Desulfobacula toluolica Tol2: one gene and its partner. The protein of the gene in region 2 interacts with the protein of the main gene of each other region in a pairwise test. Links are inferred from orthologs where the notes say so. Each region holds a gene or a part of one and is shown on either strand. Other genes may lie near its edges.

Region 1 (7,601 bases), 210 kb from region 2 along the record:
GGCAATAGTTTGTTTTGATCCAGACTTGGATGCCGGCAGTCTCACTTCCACCAGGGCATATTTTTCCTGGCCTCCATAGAGCTGGTTCATGGACAGCTCTATCCGGTTGCCTCTTATCCTGCCTTCCCGACCGATGATGCCCACAGGCGTAATATTATCGGACAGGGTGATAATGACTTTTACATTTTTCGCCACCACATTGAGTACATCTCCCAGCTCCGCTGCAAAGATGGCAGGCAGATCATATTCTGACTCAACAAAATAGGTGTTGCCGTCACTTTTCTGGGAGAGCCGTGCCATGAGATCTTCATTGTAGTCCACTCCAACACCAACAGTGGTGACGGAGATGTTTTCCTTGATCAGGGCAGCTCCCATCCGGCCCAGATCCTCGGGTGTGCTTGGGCCCACATTGGCAAGCCCGTCGGATAAAAGGACAATGCGGTGGACATATTCATTTTCAAGGTTTTTTCGGATTTCCGCAGCTCCCTGGCTGACGCCGCCAAAAAGGGCTGTGCTGCCACCTGTCCTGATTTGTCGGATGGTATGGATGATTTCCTGCACACTGCTTGGATGACGGGCCGGTACAATGGTCTGGATGGTGGTGTCGTATGTCACCAGGGAAAAAATATCCTGCATGCCGAGCCGGTTAAGGGTCTCCAGTGCAGCCGCTTTTGCCTGGTCGATTTTTGTGCCGTTCATGGAGCCGGACCTGTCCAGCACCAGGGCAAGATTCACTGCAGGACGCGAAATGTCTGCCGGTGCAGCCGGGGCATCCAGGCTGACCTTTAAAACAATATTCTGGGGTTCTCCTGCAATAAAAATATCCCGGTCTGTTTTCAAGCGGCAAACCAATTCTGTTTTTTTCAGTGAGCCTGCCCATGCCATGGAACCTATGAGCATAATGGCTACAATAATAATGCATTTGGAATAATTATTGATAATCTGTTTCATGGGTTTCTCCTTGTTTAACGGGTGAATTTTGACACTCAAACTTTGAGTTAAGTTCACCATACCCCCATTGAGTTATTCATTTGTCACGGTGGTGTAAACAAGTTGTAAAAAAAATGTAAAAAAAGATAATTTTGAATTTGTTCGGTTATTTTCTCCAGAACTCGGGAACAAACAGGATGATAACGGTATAAATTTCCAGCCTGCCCAGCAGCATGCACCAGGCAAGCAGCCATTTTCCCATTACCGGCAGGTGGGCAAAATTTTCAGTTGGTCCCACGGTTCCAAAGCCGGGGCCGATATTGCCTATGCAGGCGGCAACCGCACCAAATGCTGTCATCATGTCAATCCCCATGCAGGCAAGAAGTATGCTGGACAAAATAAAAAGACCGATATAAAGAGCTAAAAATCCCATGATGCTTCGAATCACTTCATCCGGGATAACCGTATTATTGATTTTTACATGGCTGATGCTTCGCGGGTGTATAATCTTGAACAATTCCCTGTAACAATATTTAAAACAGGCAATAATCCTGGCGCACTTCATACCGCCGCCGGTTGAGCCTGCAGACGCACCAATAAACATGCAGACAAATAAAAGCACCTGGCTCAATCCCGGGAATTTTTCATAATCCGCTGTTGCAAATCCTGTTGTTGTAATGATGGAGACCACCTGAAAGCTTGAAAACCGAAATGCATCTTTAACGGATGTATAGACGGAGCCGTAGATATCCCAGGTTATTAAAAGGGTTAACAGTAATGTGAGTCCAAGAAAAAACCTGCATTCCGTATCTTCCCAGAAAGCAAGTGTTTTACCCCTGAGCATCTGATAATGAAGAGAAAAATTAATACCTGCCAGCACCATAAATATGACAATGACATAATCAAAAAAAGCACTGTCATAATGGGCAATGGATGCATTTTTAGGAGAAAACCCGCCGGTCGGAAGGGTTGTGAACGCATGGCAGGAAGCCTCGAATAACGACATGCCGCCACCCAGCAGAAAAATAATTTCAATCAAGGTGAAGACTGCATATACGATCCATAAGATTTTTGCAGAGTCACTCAGTCTCGGGGTGAGTTTGTCAGGTACGGGACTTGGGACTTCCGCTTTGTACAATTGAATTCCCCCAACCCCCAGGAACGGGAGTATGGCCAGAGATAGGACAATAATTCCCATGCCGCCAAGCCATTGAATAAAACTTCTCCAGAAAAGAAGGCTTTGAGTTGCCCCTTCAATATTTATCATGACCGATGATCCGGTTGTTGTAAACCCGGAAACCGATTCGAAAAAGGCATCGGTAAAATTTGTAAAGTCAGGGCTAAAATAAAAGGGCAGGGCACCGAAAAGGCCGATGGCAGTCCAGGCCAGGGCAACGGTGGTCATTCCTTCTTTCTGGTTTATATAATCCTCGGTTGCATGGCTTTTTGACAGAAGGATCAGTAAAAGTCCAGCCACCACGGTAATAGCAATAGATCGAAGAAAACCGTTCAAGGCAAGGTCATGATAATACAAACTCACCAGTAACGGGACGATCATGGAAAATCCCAAAAATAAAAGAAGAATACCTATAATTCTTGCGATAAACTGCCAGCGCATCAGAAGAAATCCAGTTTAACAGTCAAAAGTTTTTCAAGTTTTTTTACGGCATGTTTTACGGCAAACATGATGATCCGGTCGCCAGGCTTGACAGAACTGTCTCCCGCCGGAATCATGATTTGTCCTTCCCTGATGATACATACCAGAAGCGCACCTTTGGGAAAGGATATTTTTTTTAAAGGTTTGTTCGTGATATCCGAGGTTTCAAGGGCAATGGCTTCGATAAATTCACCTCGTTCCCCAAAAATGGAAATATCAGACAAAACTTTTCCTTTTCTCACATTCTGCAGGATGGAACTGACAGCTGAAAGTCTCGGGTTGACAACTTTTTCCAGGCCAATGGTGGCAAGCAGGGGAGAATAACTTGATTTTCCGATCCTGGTGATCGTATTTTGAACACCTAAGTTTTTTGCCAGCAGGGAAACAAGTATATTGGTTTCATCATCATCTGTAACAGATACCACTACATCGCTTTGGCCTGCATTTTCTTCAAGAAAGAGTTTCTGGTCAGACCCATCCCCATGCAGAACAACGGTTTTATCCATTTGTTCGGACAGATAATGACACCGGTTAATATCGGATTCAATGATTTTTGTTTTAATATTGTCTTGTTCAAGACGTTTGGCAAGTCGTTCACCGATTCGTCCGCCACCGATAATCAAGGCGTTTTGAATGGGCTGTATTTTTTTTCCAAAAAGCTTGAGTGTTTTTTCAAGCTTTATTGTCTCACAGACAAAATAGACAAGATCGCCGGGTTCTAATTTGTTTCCGCCTCTGGGTACGATAACTTTGTTGCCTCTTATGATGGCTGCAATCAACGGTCTTTCTTCACCAAATTCAGCAGGAAAATCAATCAGTCGGATTCCTGCCATAGGAGAATTTTTGTCCAGTCTGATCCCTATATATTTTACCTGACCGTCAACAAAATCACCAACATCAACAGCGCCGGGTACTTCCATCAGCTTTCTGATGGTATTGACCACCTCAATTTCAGGATTGATCACAGTATCAATATGGGGGGCCTCTTTTTTGAAGCGCTCATGATAGGAATCAAAATCAGCATCCCTGAGCCTTACCAGTTTTTTAGTTGTGGGTGATATCAGGTCGGTTATCAGACAGGCCACAAGGTTTGTTTCATCCTGGTCTGTTACCGCAAGAAGGATATCAGTTTCATTGATACCGGCATCAATGAGAACTTTGGGATTGCTGCCTGATGCTGTTATGACCTGTATATCAAGGTTTTCGGAAAGTCGCCGAACAGCGTCCGGGTTCTTGTCAATGACAATAACCTGCTTGTTTTCAGACGCAAGCCGGCCGGCAATGTTATATCCGACTTCCCCTGCACCAACGATAATAATCTTCAAATTTTATCTCCTGTATCATTCCCAGAAACTTGGCAGCTAACTTACTAAATCAGGAAAAGGGTGTCAATGATATGCAAATATGAAGCATTGCCTCAAGCCAGAAAAGTATGGAAAATTTCCCGGTTATGGAAAATTTCCATACATTAAAAGGGATTGATTGTGATTTGTTTATAGATTAATTGTTTGTAATATTAGAGGTTTTGATGATTTTTTCAGAGTCTGGCATATTAATTGCTATTTTTATGTTAAAGATAAATTAGGGAGGTGTTATGACAGAGAAAAATCAACTGTCAGGTCTTTGCATTAATTGTTCAAATGCAGAAAAATGCAATTATTGCATGAATCACAAAAGACCTGTTATTTTTTGTGAGGAGTTTTCCTGTCTTGATCCGTTGGAGTCAAAAACCGATATTGACAAGGATACTCAAAAGTTTGATTATCCAATAAAACCGGTTTGGAATGGAATTTGCAATTGCAATAAATATTGTAAAAATGGTGAAACCCGTTGTCTGAAAAAAACAGATGACCATGTAATTAATTTTAAAAAAGACAAATAGGAAAAATTCATGAATGCATATACAAAGTCTGTTTTAGCAATGCTTACGGAAAAATATCCCTGGGAAAAAGAATATATTCAATCTGTGGCTGAAGTTTTTAAATCCATTGCACCGGTGCTGGACTCTAATCCGGAGTATCAAAACAACCGGATTCTTGAACAACTGGTCGAACCGGACCGGACAATCAGTTTCAGAGTACCATGGAAAGATGACCAGGGTCGGATTCAGGTCAATACCGGGTATCGTGTCGAGTTTAGCAATGTACTGGGGCCCTATAAGGGGGGCCTTAGATTCCATGCATCCGTTACCCAAAGCATTATCAAATGTCTCGGATTTGAGCAGATTTTTAAAAACGCATTAACAGGTCTTTTATTGGGCGGTGGAAAAGGCGGATCTGATTTTAATCCAAGGGGCAAATCAGATAATGAAATCATGAATTTTTGCCAAAGTTTCATGTTGGAACTTTCACGGCATATTGGTGCATCAACTGATGTCCCGGCCGGTGATATCGGTGTGGGAACACGGGAAATCGGGTATCTTTTCGGCATGTACCGCAGGATAACCAAATCTTTTAAAGGTGTTTTGACAGGCAAAGGCATTACATGGGGCGGCAGTTATTTAAGGCCCGAGGCTACAGGGTATGGCATAGTTTATTTTGCCGAGGAACTGCTGAAAAATGTAGAAGATGATATTGAGGGTAAGACTGTTACGGTTTCCGGTTTTGGAAATGTTGCGTGGGGGGTTGTTAAAAAGGTTAATGAGCTTGGCGGCAAAGTGGTTACTCTTTCCGGACCGGACGGATTTATCCATGATCCCGAGGGTATTACCGGCGAAAAAGTCGATTATATGCTGAAACTGAGGTTGAGCGGAAATGATGTTGTAAAAGATTATGCAGATAAGTTTAACGTGGATTTTTATAAAGATCAGCGGCCCTGGGTAATTCCTTGTGATATTGCATTTCCCTGTGCAACACAAAATGAACTTGATCTTGATGATGCAAAGGCCCTGGTTAAAAACAATGTAAAATGCCTTGTAGAAGGTGCCAACCTGCCCGTGACCCTGGAGGGTATGGAATTTTTGGAAAAATCAGATATCATGTATGCACCTGCAAAGGCATGTAATGCAGGAGGGGTGGCCTGTTCCTGCTTTGAAATGGCACAGAATGCCACTTTTATGAATTGGACGGAAGAGGAAGTTGATAATCGACTTCATCAGGTAATGAAGCATATCCATGACCAGTGTTATGAAACATCCTGCGAATTCAACAAAAAAGGCAATTATATATTTGGTGCAAATGTTGCCGGGTTCCGGCGTGTGGCAGATGCTATTCTTGATCAGGGATTATCCTGATTTTTTATATGAAAGTCTTCAAAAATCCAGACAGTGACTTTCATTTTTTGTTGCGGGCAAATCTGAGCGAAAGACCAGGTCTGCCCGTTGCAGTTATTGACTTTTATCGAATATAGATTATTTTTCACTTAACGTTCCATGCCGGAATTCCCGGTATGGAACCTGTGGAAGCGACATCATAAGTGGGAAAAATTAAATGGAACCCATTGATATTCGGTTCGAAAAACAGCAGCAGCAGATTAAAGAACTCAAACAACGCAATGAAAAATTAGAACAGTTTTATTGTGCTTATAAAAAACGCCACCGTTGTGAGGGAGAAAGAATAAGAGAACTCAATTGTCTGTGCCGGGTTGCCCAGTGTGTGGTGTCGGAAACCGACATGGATGTTGCACTGGATAAAATCGTTTGTATAATCCCCCATGGATGGCAATATTCAAAAGAATCCTGTGCCCGTATCACTTTTAAGGACACTACATATCTTTCCCCGGATTTTTTTGAATCCAGTGTGTTTCAGACTGAAAAAATTTTAATTGAAAACAAGGCTGTAGGATCAATAGAAGTTTTTTACCCTCCTGGACTGGGTCTGGAATCAAAGATTCCTTTTTTGATTGAAGAAAGAAACCTGCTCAAGGCGATTGCCAATATCATCAGCTTTTATGTGATAAAGCAGCGTGATGATGAAAACAGAAAGCTCATTCAGCATCAACTTCTTCATGCCGATAGGCTGGCAACAATAGGTCAGCTTTCCGCAGGGGTTGCCCATGAACTCAACGAACCATTGGGTAATATACTGGGGCTGGCGCAATTGGCACTGAAACTGCCTGACATGCCGGATCAGGCGAAAAAAGACCTTGGAAAAATTGAAGAATGTGTCATATATTCCCGGGAAATCATAAAAAAATTAATGGAATTTTCCCGTCAGACATCCTTGTGCAAAAAAACAATCAATCTCAATGAAGCCATTGACAGCAGCATCATATTTTTAGAAGCAAGATGTGTTAAAGAAGGCATAAAAATTGTAAAACACTATGCAAAAGCCATAACCATTACCGCTGATCCCAACCAGATCAAACAGGTGATAACGAATTTAACAATCAATGCCATCCAGGCAATGAAAAATGGCGGGAAATTAACATTCACCACAAGAAAAAACAATGAAAATGTAATTCTTTCTGTTGAAGATACCGGGATCGGGATATCCGGTGAAAATATCAGCAAAACATTCATGCCTTTTTTTACGACAAAAGATGTTGGTGAAGGCACGGGGTTAGGCCTTTCCGTTGTGTACGGCATTGTCAGAAACCATAATGGGGACATTAAAGTCAGCAGCGAACCTGGCAAAGGAACTATTTTCGAAGTTTGTTTACCTCTGGAGGAAAAATAATGCCTGATCCAGTCGAAAAGGAAGCGATTCTCATTGTTGATGATAATATCATTACATGTGAAGTGATACAACGAAACCTTAAAATGTCCGGTTATCAGGTGTTTGCAACCCATAGTGTACCAGATGCCATCCAGGTCCTTAAACATCGGAAAGTTGATCTTCTCATCACTGATTATAAAATGCCCAAACATACTGGCCTTGAATTGATACGGTATGTATGTGACCATTTGAAGGATATTGGTGTCATCATGTTGACCGGATACGGTTCTATTAACAGTGCCGTGGCTGCCATGAAAGAAGGAGCAGATGAGTACATTACCAAACCGTTCACAGATCAGGAACTTCTGGATACCGTTCAAAGAACCCTCCAAAAACAGAAAGAAAAAAAAATAGATCCG
Region 2 (7,561 bases):
TGGAAAGTGACGGTAAAAAAAGAGTTGAAGCGCTTTTTAATCCTGAAGATAATATCACTGAAAAACAATAATGACACAACTTGCATTAAAAAATCTTGTAAAAATCTATAACGGCAAAAAAGTTGTGGATCATGTCAGCCTTAAAGTGAAACAAGGCGAAGTAACAGGTCTTTTAGGGCCAAACGGAGCGGGCAAAACAACTACATTTTACATGTCGGTTGGATTGGTCAAACCCGATCAGGGTGAAGTTTTGATTGATAATGATGATATTACGCAATATCCAATGTATATAAGAGCAAGAAAGGGAATCGGATATCTTCCTCAGGAATCAAGCATTTTTAAAAAGCTGACGGTAAAACAAAATATTGCTGCCATACTTGAAGTGTTGCCCCAAAACGGCATTGATATTGAACAAAAAACCATGGGCCTGATGAAAGAGCTTGGCATTATAAATCTTGCCGGGCAAAAAGCCGGTTCCCTTTCAGGAGGAGAAAGACGGCGGCTTGAAATTTCAAGAGTCCTTGCCACAAACCCATTGTTTATACTTCTGGATGAACCTTTTGCAGGGATTGATCCTTTGGCGGTCATTGATATCCAGCAAATAATTTATCAGTTGACTAAAAAAGGAATCGGCGTTTTAATATCGGATCATAATGTAAGAGAGACCTTGGGAGTTTGTGACAATGCATATATTATGAACCGGGGCAAGGTTATTGAATCGGGGAATCCTGATAAAATCATTTCAAGCAAATTAGCTAAAAAAATCTATTTGGGAGAAAATTTTAAACTATAATTATGGAACTTGGATTACAACAAAGTTTAATCTTAACTCAGCAACTGGTCATGACGCCTCAACTTCAGCAGGCTATCAAGTTGCTCCAGCTGTCGCGCCTTGAGCTTGCCGAGATGATTCAACAGGAAATGGAACAAAACCCTGCTCTTGAAGAGGCCGGTACAGAAGAGCCATCTGACAATAATATTACTGCCCTGGAAAATGAAATCCCCTCCTCTGAAAAAGAGGCCCCTTTAAAAGAAGTCACCATTGAAGAAAAAGTAAGGTCTGACACAGACTGGGAAAATTATATTAATGAATATAATTCTACAGGAAGAGTCTATACGGAATCGGAAAATACAGAGGCTCCGAATTATGAAGCTTTTACTTCTGAAAAAAAGACACTGCAAGCCCATCTTCAGTGGCAGTTAATGCTCCATGGACTCAGTGAAGAAAAAGAAAAAATCGGTCATATGATTATCGGGAACCTGAACAGGGACGGCTATCTTTGCAGTGATATTGAAGAAATTGCCGAGACTTCCGGTGTTGAAATAGAAGTTGTTGAAGATCTGCTTTCAGTACTTCAGACCTTTGATCCGCCCGGTATTTGTGCCAGAAACCTTCGTGAGACCTTGCTGATTCAAGTTCATCAACTGGGTATTGATAATCCCATCATAACTGAAATCATAAACAACCACCTGAAAAATCTTGAAAACAGAAACAGCAAAAAAATTGCCAAAGCATTGAAGATATCCCTTGATGATGTCAGGGCAGCCGTAAAAATCATTCAATATCTTGAACCTAAACCCGGTCGAAAATTTTCCACTGAAGAACCTGCATATATCACGCCTGATATCTATGTCTATAAGCATGAGGATGGTTTTAAAATTGTAATGAATGATGATGGGCTTCCCAAGCTTAAAATCAACAGATTTTATAAAAATGCCATTGCCAACGGCCATAAAATATCAAAAGATACAAAAAATTACCTCAATGAAAAAATGCAGTCTGCATCTTGGCTGATAAAAAGCATACATCAGCGTCAAAAAACAATATACCTTGTAATGGAAAGCATTCTAAAATTTCAAAATGAATTTTTTGAAAAAGGGATTGCATATTTAAAACCACTGATTCTAAAAGATATAGCAGAAGATATTGAGATGCATGAATCAACAATCAGTCGGGTGACAACCAATAAATATGCCTATACCCCCCAGGGACTTTTTGAGTTAAAATACTTTTTTAACTCTTCAATCGAGCGAACCGGCGGAGAATCCATGGCATCTGCAAGTGTAAAAGAAAGAATAAGACTTCTTATAGAAAACGAAAACCCTGAAAGTACTTTAAGTGATGAAAAAATAGCCAGCATTCTTCAAAGCTCAAATATCCAGATTGCCAGAAGAACGGTCGCTAAATACAGGAAAGTACTGAACATACTTCCTTCTAATAAACGCAAACAGCTTTAAGGAGGTTTTTTTATGCAAACAACCGTTACCTTTAAAAAAATTGACACATCTGTTGCCTTAAAATCTTATGTTCAAAAAAAACTTGATAAATTTGATAAAATGCTGGACAGCCCGGCTGAAGCACATGTTGTGCTGTCTGTTGAAAAAATCAGACATATAGCTGAAATCACACTTACTTGCGACAAATTAAAAATTCATGCCAAAGAAGATTCCGAAAGTATGTATTCCTCTATTGATGCACTGATGGATAAAATAAAACCCCAAATTAAAAAACACAAAGAAAAAGTCAAACAGCATCTGTCAAGAAATAAACAGAGCATTAAAAATGAATCTGCTCAATTGAATTTATCTGCAGAATCATTTGACAACCCTATGACAGACCAGATGGTAGACACGATAATTATTGAAACAGTTGATACTAAACCCATGGATATTGAGGACGCAGTGATTGAATTAGATTCCGGAAAGCAATCTTTTTTTGTTTTCAACAATGCCAGGACAGAGCAACTCAATGTTCTATACAAACACAATAACGGTAAGCTGGGATTAATCCAGCCCATAGGATAATTCATTAAATGAGAATCAGCCGGCTTCTTAATAAAAACTCTATTATTGCAAACCTTAATGCCAGTGACAAAAAAGGGGCTATTGATGAACTTGCCTCAGCAGTTTCACAAACAACAGATGCATCAGCCAAAGATATTGCCACTGTTCTCATGGAAAGAGAGCAGTTAGGCAGCACTGGTATTGGTGGCGGCATTGCAATTCCCCATGGAAAACTTGATTCGGTCGGATCAATTATTGTCGGTTTCGGACTCAGTCCAAAAGGGATTGAATATGAATCCCTTGACAATAAACCCGTCCATATTTTTTTCCTGTTATTGACAACACAAAACTCTACCGGTGATCATCTTAAAGTATTGGCCCAGATTTCCAAACTTTTAAAAATGGATCATTTTAAACAAAGACTGCTAACCGCAGAATCCGTTGATGAGATTTACAATATCATTATGGAGCAGGATGAAGACTTTTAACCTTTGGGTCACACATAATTTAAAGGTAACAAGCAACCTGAAGGTCATAATCAAGTAAAATGCAAAAGTTTTATATCATAACCGGCCTTTCCGGGTCCGGAAAAACAACGGCTGTTCAAGCATTTGAAGATGCTTCGTTTTATTGTGTCGACAATATGCCCATAGAACTTTTGCCTAAATTTCTGGACCTGCCGTTAAAAGAGAGTCCTGAAATCAAGGGACTGGCGTTTGTGATGGATATGAGAAGTAAAAATTTCATATCAAATTATGCACAAGGCATTGCCTCAATTGAGGATCATTTGAGTATGACACCCCGGATCATATTCCTTGAAGCCGCTGAGAACAAACTGTTACAAAGATTCAGCCAAACCAGGCGGCAACATCCCCTGACAAATGAAAAAAGTCTTTTGGACAATATTCAACTGGAAAAAAGAATGATGGCACCCATCAAAAAAACGGCACATCATATTATTGATACGACCCATTTGAATGTTCATCAGCTGAAATCTCAAATCCTTGACCTTATTCATGATGGGGACAAATCCATCAGTCTGACAAAAATAAATATTATTTCATTTGGATTTAAATATGGGATTCCCAATGATGCCGATCTTGTTATGGACATGAGGTTTTTGGCCAATCCCTATTTTATAAAGGAACTTAAAAGCCAGGATGGAGAGTCCGAAGCGGTTAAACATTTTGTATTATCACAAAATGAAACCCGGATTTTTCTTGAAAAATATTTAAACCTGCTTGATTACTTAATTCCTTTATACAAGATGGAAAACAAGGCATATCTCACGATTGCCGTTGGATGTACAGGCGGCAGACATAGAAGCGTGGCCATTGCAAGAAGTATTTATGAACATTTAATTAAAAAAAGACTTAATCCCGGTCTGATCCACAGAGACATTGACCGGGACATAAAGGAAACATGACAGGCATACTTTTAGTCACCCATGCAAATTTAGGAAGTTCACTTGTTGAAACTGTTGAATTTATTTTAGGAAGCAAACAGGACAACCTGTTTTCCGTTTCCATTAATATCCTTGAAGATCCGGATAGCTTAAGAAAAAAAATTAAAAAAGGAATTTCAAAAGTCATAACAGACAATGGCGTTATTATTTTTACGGATATGTTTGGAGGAACGCCTTCAAACTTAAGTTATGCTTTCCTGGAAGAAGGACGGGTGGAAGTCATTTCCGGTGTCAATCTTCCTATTCTCTTAAAAGCAGTCAAATCAAGATCCAAGATGGATATGGAAAAATTAACCTCATCCCTTATAGAACATGGGAAAAAAAGCATATCCCTTGCCAGCGAGATTTTAAAGGGAACAAAAAGGGCATAATTTTTTTCTTATCCATATTTTTAGCAGGTATTTTAAAGGAGAACGAAAAATGACTATCAAATTAGGAATTAATGGATTTGGCAGAATCGGCAGGATGGTCTTTCGTGCAGCGTTAAATAATCCAGATGTGGAGGTGACGGCTGTCAATGATCTTACAGACACAAAAACCACAGCCCATCTGCTTGAATATGACTCTGTTCATGGTGCCTTGAAAACCAAGGTTTATGCAAACAAAGATTCAATTATTGTTGACAATAAAACAACCAAAGTTACGTCCTTTAAAGATCCTGGACAAATTCCATGGAAAGATACAAATGTGGATATTGTCTGCGAATGCACAGGGTTTTTCCGAGATCGTGACGGTGCTTCCAAACATTTTGTAGGAGGAGCTAAAAAAGTTATCATTTCTGCGCCTGCAAGCAATCCTGACATTACAATCGTGATGGGCGTTAACCATGACATGTATGATCCTGCATCCCATAACATCATTTCAAATGCGTCATGTACAACCAATTGCCTTGCTCCGGTTGCAAAGGTTTTGCTTGAAAACTTTGGTATTATCTCAGGCATGATGACAACCATTCATTCGTACACAGGTGATCAGCGTATTCTTGATTTTCCACATAAAGATTTAAGACGGGCAAGGGCTGCCGGCCTTTCAATGATTCCAACAACTACCGGGGCTGCAAAAGCCGTATCATTAGTTCTTCCGGAACTTGACGGCAAGCTCAATGGTTTGTCTGTACGTGTACCAACCCCCAATGTTTCCATGGTGGATTTTGTTGTAATTACTGAAAAAACAGGCCTTGGAAAAGAAGATATAAACCTGGCTTTGGAAAGAGCATCCAAAGAACATCTTAAAGGCATATTGGGGTATTGCAATATCCCCCTGGTTTCAATTGATTTTAATTCAAATCCACTTTCATCAATTGTTGATGCCGGTTGTACGGATGTCATTAACGGCAACATGGTAAAAACTTATTCATGGTATGATAATGAGGCTGGTTACTCCAACAGAATGATTGACCTGGCCGTAATGGTGGGAAAATCCTTATAACTGATCCGGAGGCACAAAATAATGAGTAGAACCCCTTTCATAGCCGGCAACTGGAAAATGTATAAAACCGGTCCGGAAGCTGTAGAAACAGCCAGGATACTTACACAACTTTGTTCGAATGTTCAAGAAATTGATGTCATGATTGCACCAACCTTTCTTTCGCTGCCCCTGGTTGCAGCATCCCTTGAAGGCAGTAAGGTAAAAATCGGGGCACAAAACCTTTATTTTGAAAAACAAGGCGCTTTCACCGGTGAAGTCAGTGCAGATATGATAAAAGCTGCCGGTGCGGAATATGTCATAATCGGGCATTCCGAAAGACGGCAGTATTTCGGTGAAACCAATGCCTTGGTATGCAAGAAAATTAAAGCTGCCATTGAAGTCGGCCTGAAGCCGATTTTATGTATTGGAGAATCGGAAAATCAAAGAAATAAAGAAAAAACATTTTTGACACTTGACAAACAGGTGTCAGATGGGTTAAAAGGCTTTGGTCTTGATGAGCTAAAAGATTTAGTTGTTGCTTATGAACCTGTATGGGCTATTGGCACTGGAAAGACAGCCACAGTCGATCAGGTTAAAAAAGTTCACCAGTACCTACGTTCTTTGCTTGAAAAATTATTTTCAAAGGACTTTGCTGATCAAACACGTATAGTGTATGGTGGTTCAGTCAAACCGGAGAATGTAAAAGAGTTAATGGGTATTGAGGATGTAGACGGAGCTCTTGTTGGTGGAGCAAGCCTTGATGCAAACATATTTATTAACATTATAAATTATGACATTTAATAAATTATGACAACTTTAGTAGTTACATTACATGTTAGCGTTTGCATCCTGTTGATTCTGATTGTATTGCTTCAAAGCGGAAAAGGTGCGGAAATGGGAGTTTCTCTTGGCGGCGGAGCCGGCCAGACACTTTTTGGCGCGGGAGGGCCTGCAACCATCCTGACTAAGATCACAACAGCCGTTGCCATTATCTTTATGGTAACATCCCTGACATTGGCTTATTTATCAGGCCATCAGTCAGAGACATCGGTGATGAAGGGAAATACAGTACCTGTTGAACAGACGACCGAATAAAATATTAGGATAAAAAATGCCGAAGTGGTGGAATTGGTAGACACGCACGCTTGAGGGGCGTGTGGGGCGACCCGTGGGAGTTCAAATCTCCCCTTCGGCACCACAAAATATAAAAAGCCGCGAACAATAGTTGTTCGCGGCTTTTTTTTTAAAATTTTATCTAAAATCAGTTATCAAACTTCAGGTGTTACATGTCAAAAAATTATAGAAGAAATTGTCTTAAGTGTGAATTCTTCTATGTCACATGGAATCCGCAACATCCGAATGGATGCAAGGCAATGGGCTTTAAAACCAAACAATTGCCTAGCGTTGTCGTATTTCAATCTTCTGGAAAACCATGTGCGCTTTTTAAAGAAAAAACACTAAAGAAACCCAAGTCATCTTGAATTATTTTCAACCTTGTTTATATTAGACTATTATGACAGATAAAAAAAACATTAGATCGCAAGATCCTAAAAAAATAGAAAAGGAACTGGGTGAGTTTCTAAATAAAAAATTTGGTGGCAATGTTAAAATTATTTCCCCGTCTGTTCTTCCGCATCAGGAACCTATTTCGGGAAAACCGGCTGATAACAGAAGAAAAAACCTTATCAATTTTAACATCAAACCTGAGGAACTTATTGCATATCTTGACCAGTATGTCGTAAGACAGGCAAAAGCCAAATCCGTTCTGGCAACCAAGATATGCACCCACTTTAACCGGATCAGACACTCCCAAACTTCGGGAGAAGAGATGTCAAAGATCACCGGTAATATAAAATCCAATATTTTAATGTTAGGTCCCACTGGAATTGGAAAAACATATCTGAT

Evidence for each region.
Region 1: the proteins of TOL2_RS11845 (region 2) and trkA interact in binary tests that used the Escherichia coli proteins (3 or more experiments, as listed by UniProt). The link is inferred for Desulfobacula toluolica Tol2 from one-to-one orthologs.

The regions. Positions count from the first base shown.
Region 1 is NC_018645.1:2,771,733-2,779,333, reverse strand. Bases 1,731-4,547 are described here. They hold trkA (Trk system potassium transporter TrkA), read right to left. Parts: upstream 3,913-4,547; coding sequence 2,548-3,912; downstream 1,731-2,547. Other genes in these bases: gdhA (NADP-specific glutamate dehydrogenase), read left to right, coding at 4,479-4,547; TOL2_RS12745 (hypothetical protein), read left to right, coding at 4,182-4,469; TOL2_RS12755 (TrkH family potassium uptake protein), read right to left, coding at 1,731-2,548. In the rest of the region: TOL2_RS12760 (vWA domain-containing protein), read right to left, coding at 1-951; more of TOL2_RS12755, read right to left, coding at 1,097-1,730; more of gdhA, read left to right, coding at 4,548-5,819; TOL2_RS12735 (sensor histidine kinase), read left to right, coding at 6,016-7,203. UniProt on the Escherichia coli protein: Part of the constitutive potassium transport systems TrkG and TrkH. May regulate the transport activity of TrkG and TrkH systems. Binds to NAD(+) and NADH.
Region 2 is NC_018645.1:2,564,837-2,572,397, forward strand. What follows is about bases 1,766-4,542. They hold TOL2_RS11845 (PTS sugar transporter subunit IIA), read left to right. Parts: upstream 1,766-2,813; coding sequence 2,814-3,272; downstream 3,273-4,542. Other genes in these bases: rpoN (RNA polymerase factor sigma-54), read left to right, coding at 1,766-2,238; hpf (ribosome hibernation-promoting factor, HPF/YfiA family), read left to right, coding at 2,251-2,805; rapZ (RNase adapter RapZ), read left to right, coding at 3,332-4,210; TOL2_RS11855 (PTS sugar transporter subunit IIA), read left to right, coding at 4,207-4,542. In the rest of the region: TOL2_RS11825 (LptA/OstA family protein), read left to right, coding at 1-71; lptB (LPS export ABC transporter ATP-binding protein), read left to right, coding at 71-793; more of rpoN, read left to right, coding at 796-1,765; more of TOL2_RS11855, read left to right, coding at 4,543-4,620; gap (type I glyceraldehyde-3-phosphate dehydrogenase), read left to right, coding at 4,670-5,677; tpiA (triose-phosphate isomerase), read left to right, coding at 5,699-6,457; preprotein translocase subunit SecG, read left to right, coding at 6,464-6,751; TOL2_RS11880 (AAA family ATPase), read left to right, coding at 7,170-7,561. UniProt on the Escherichia coli protein: Seems to have a role in regulating nitrogen assimilation.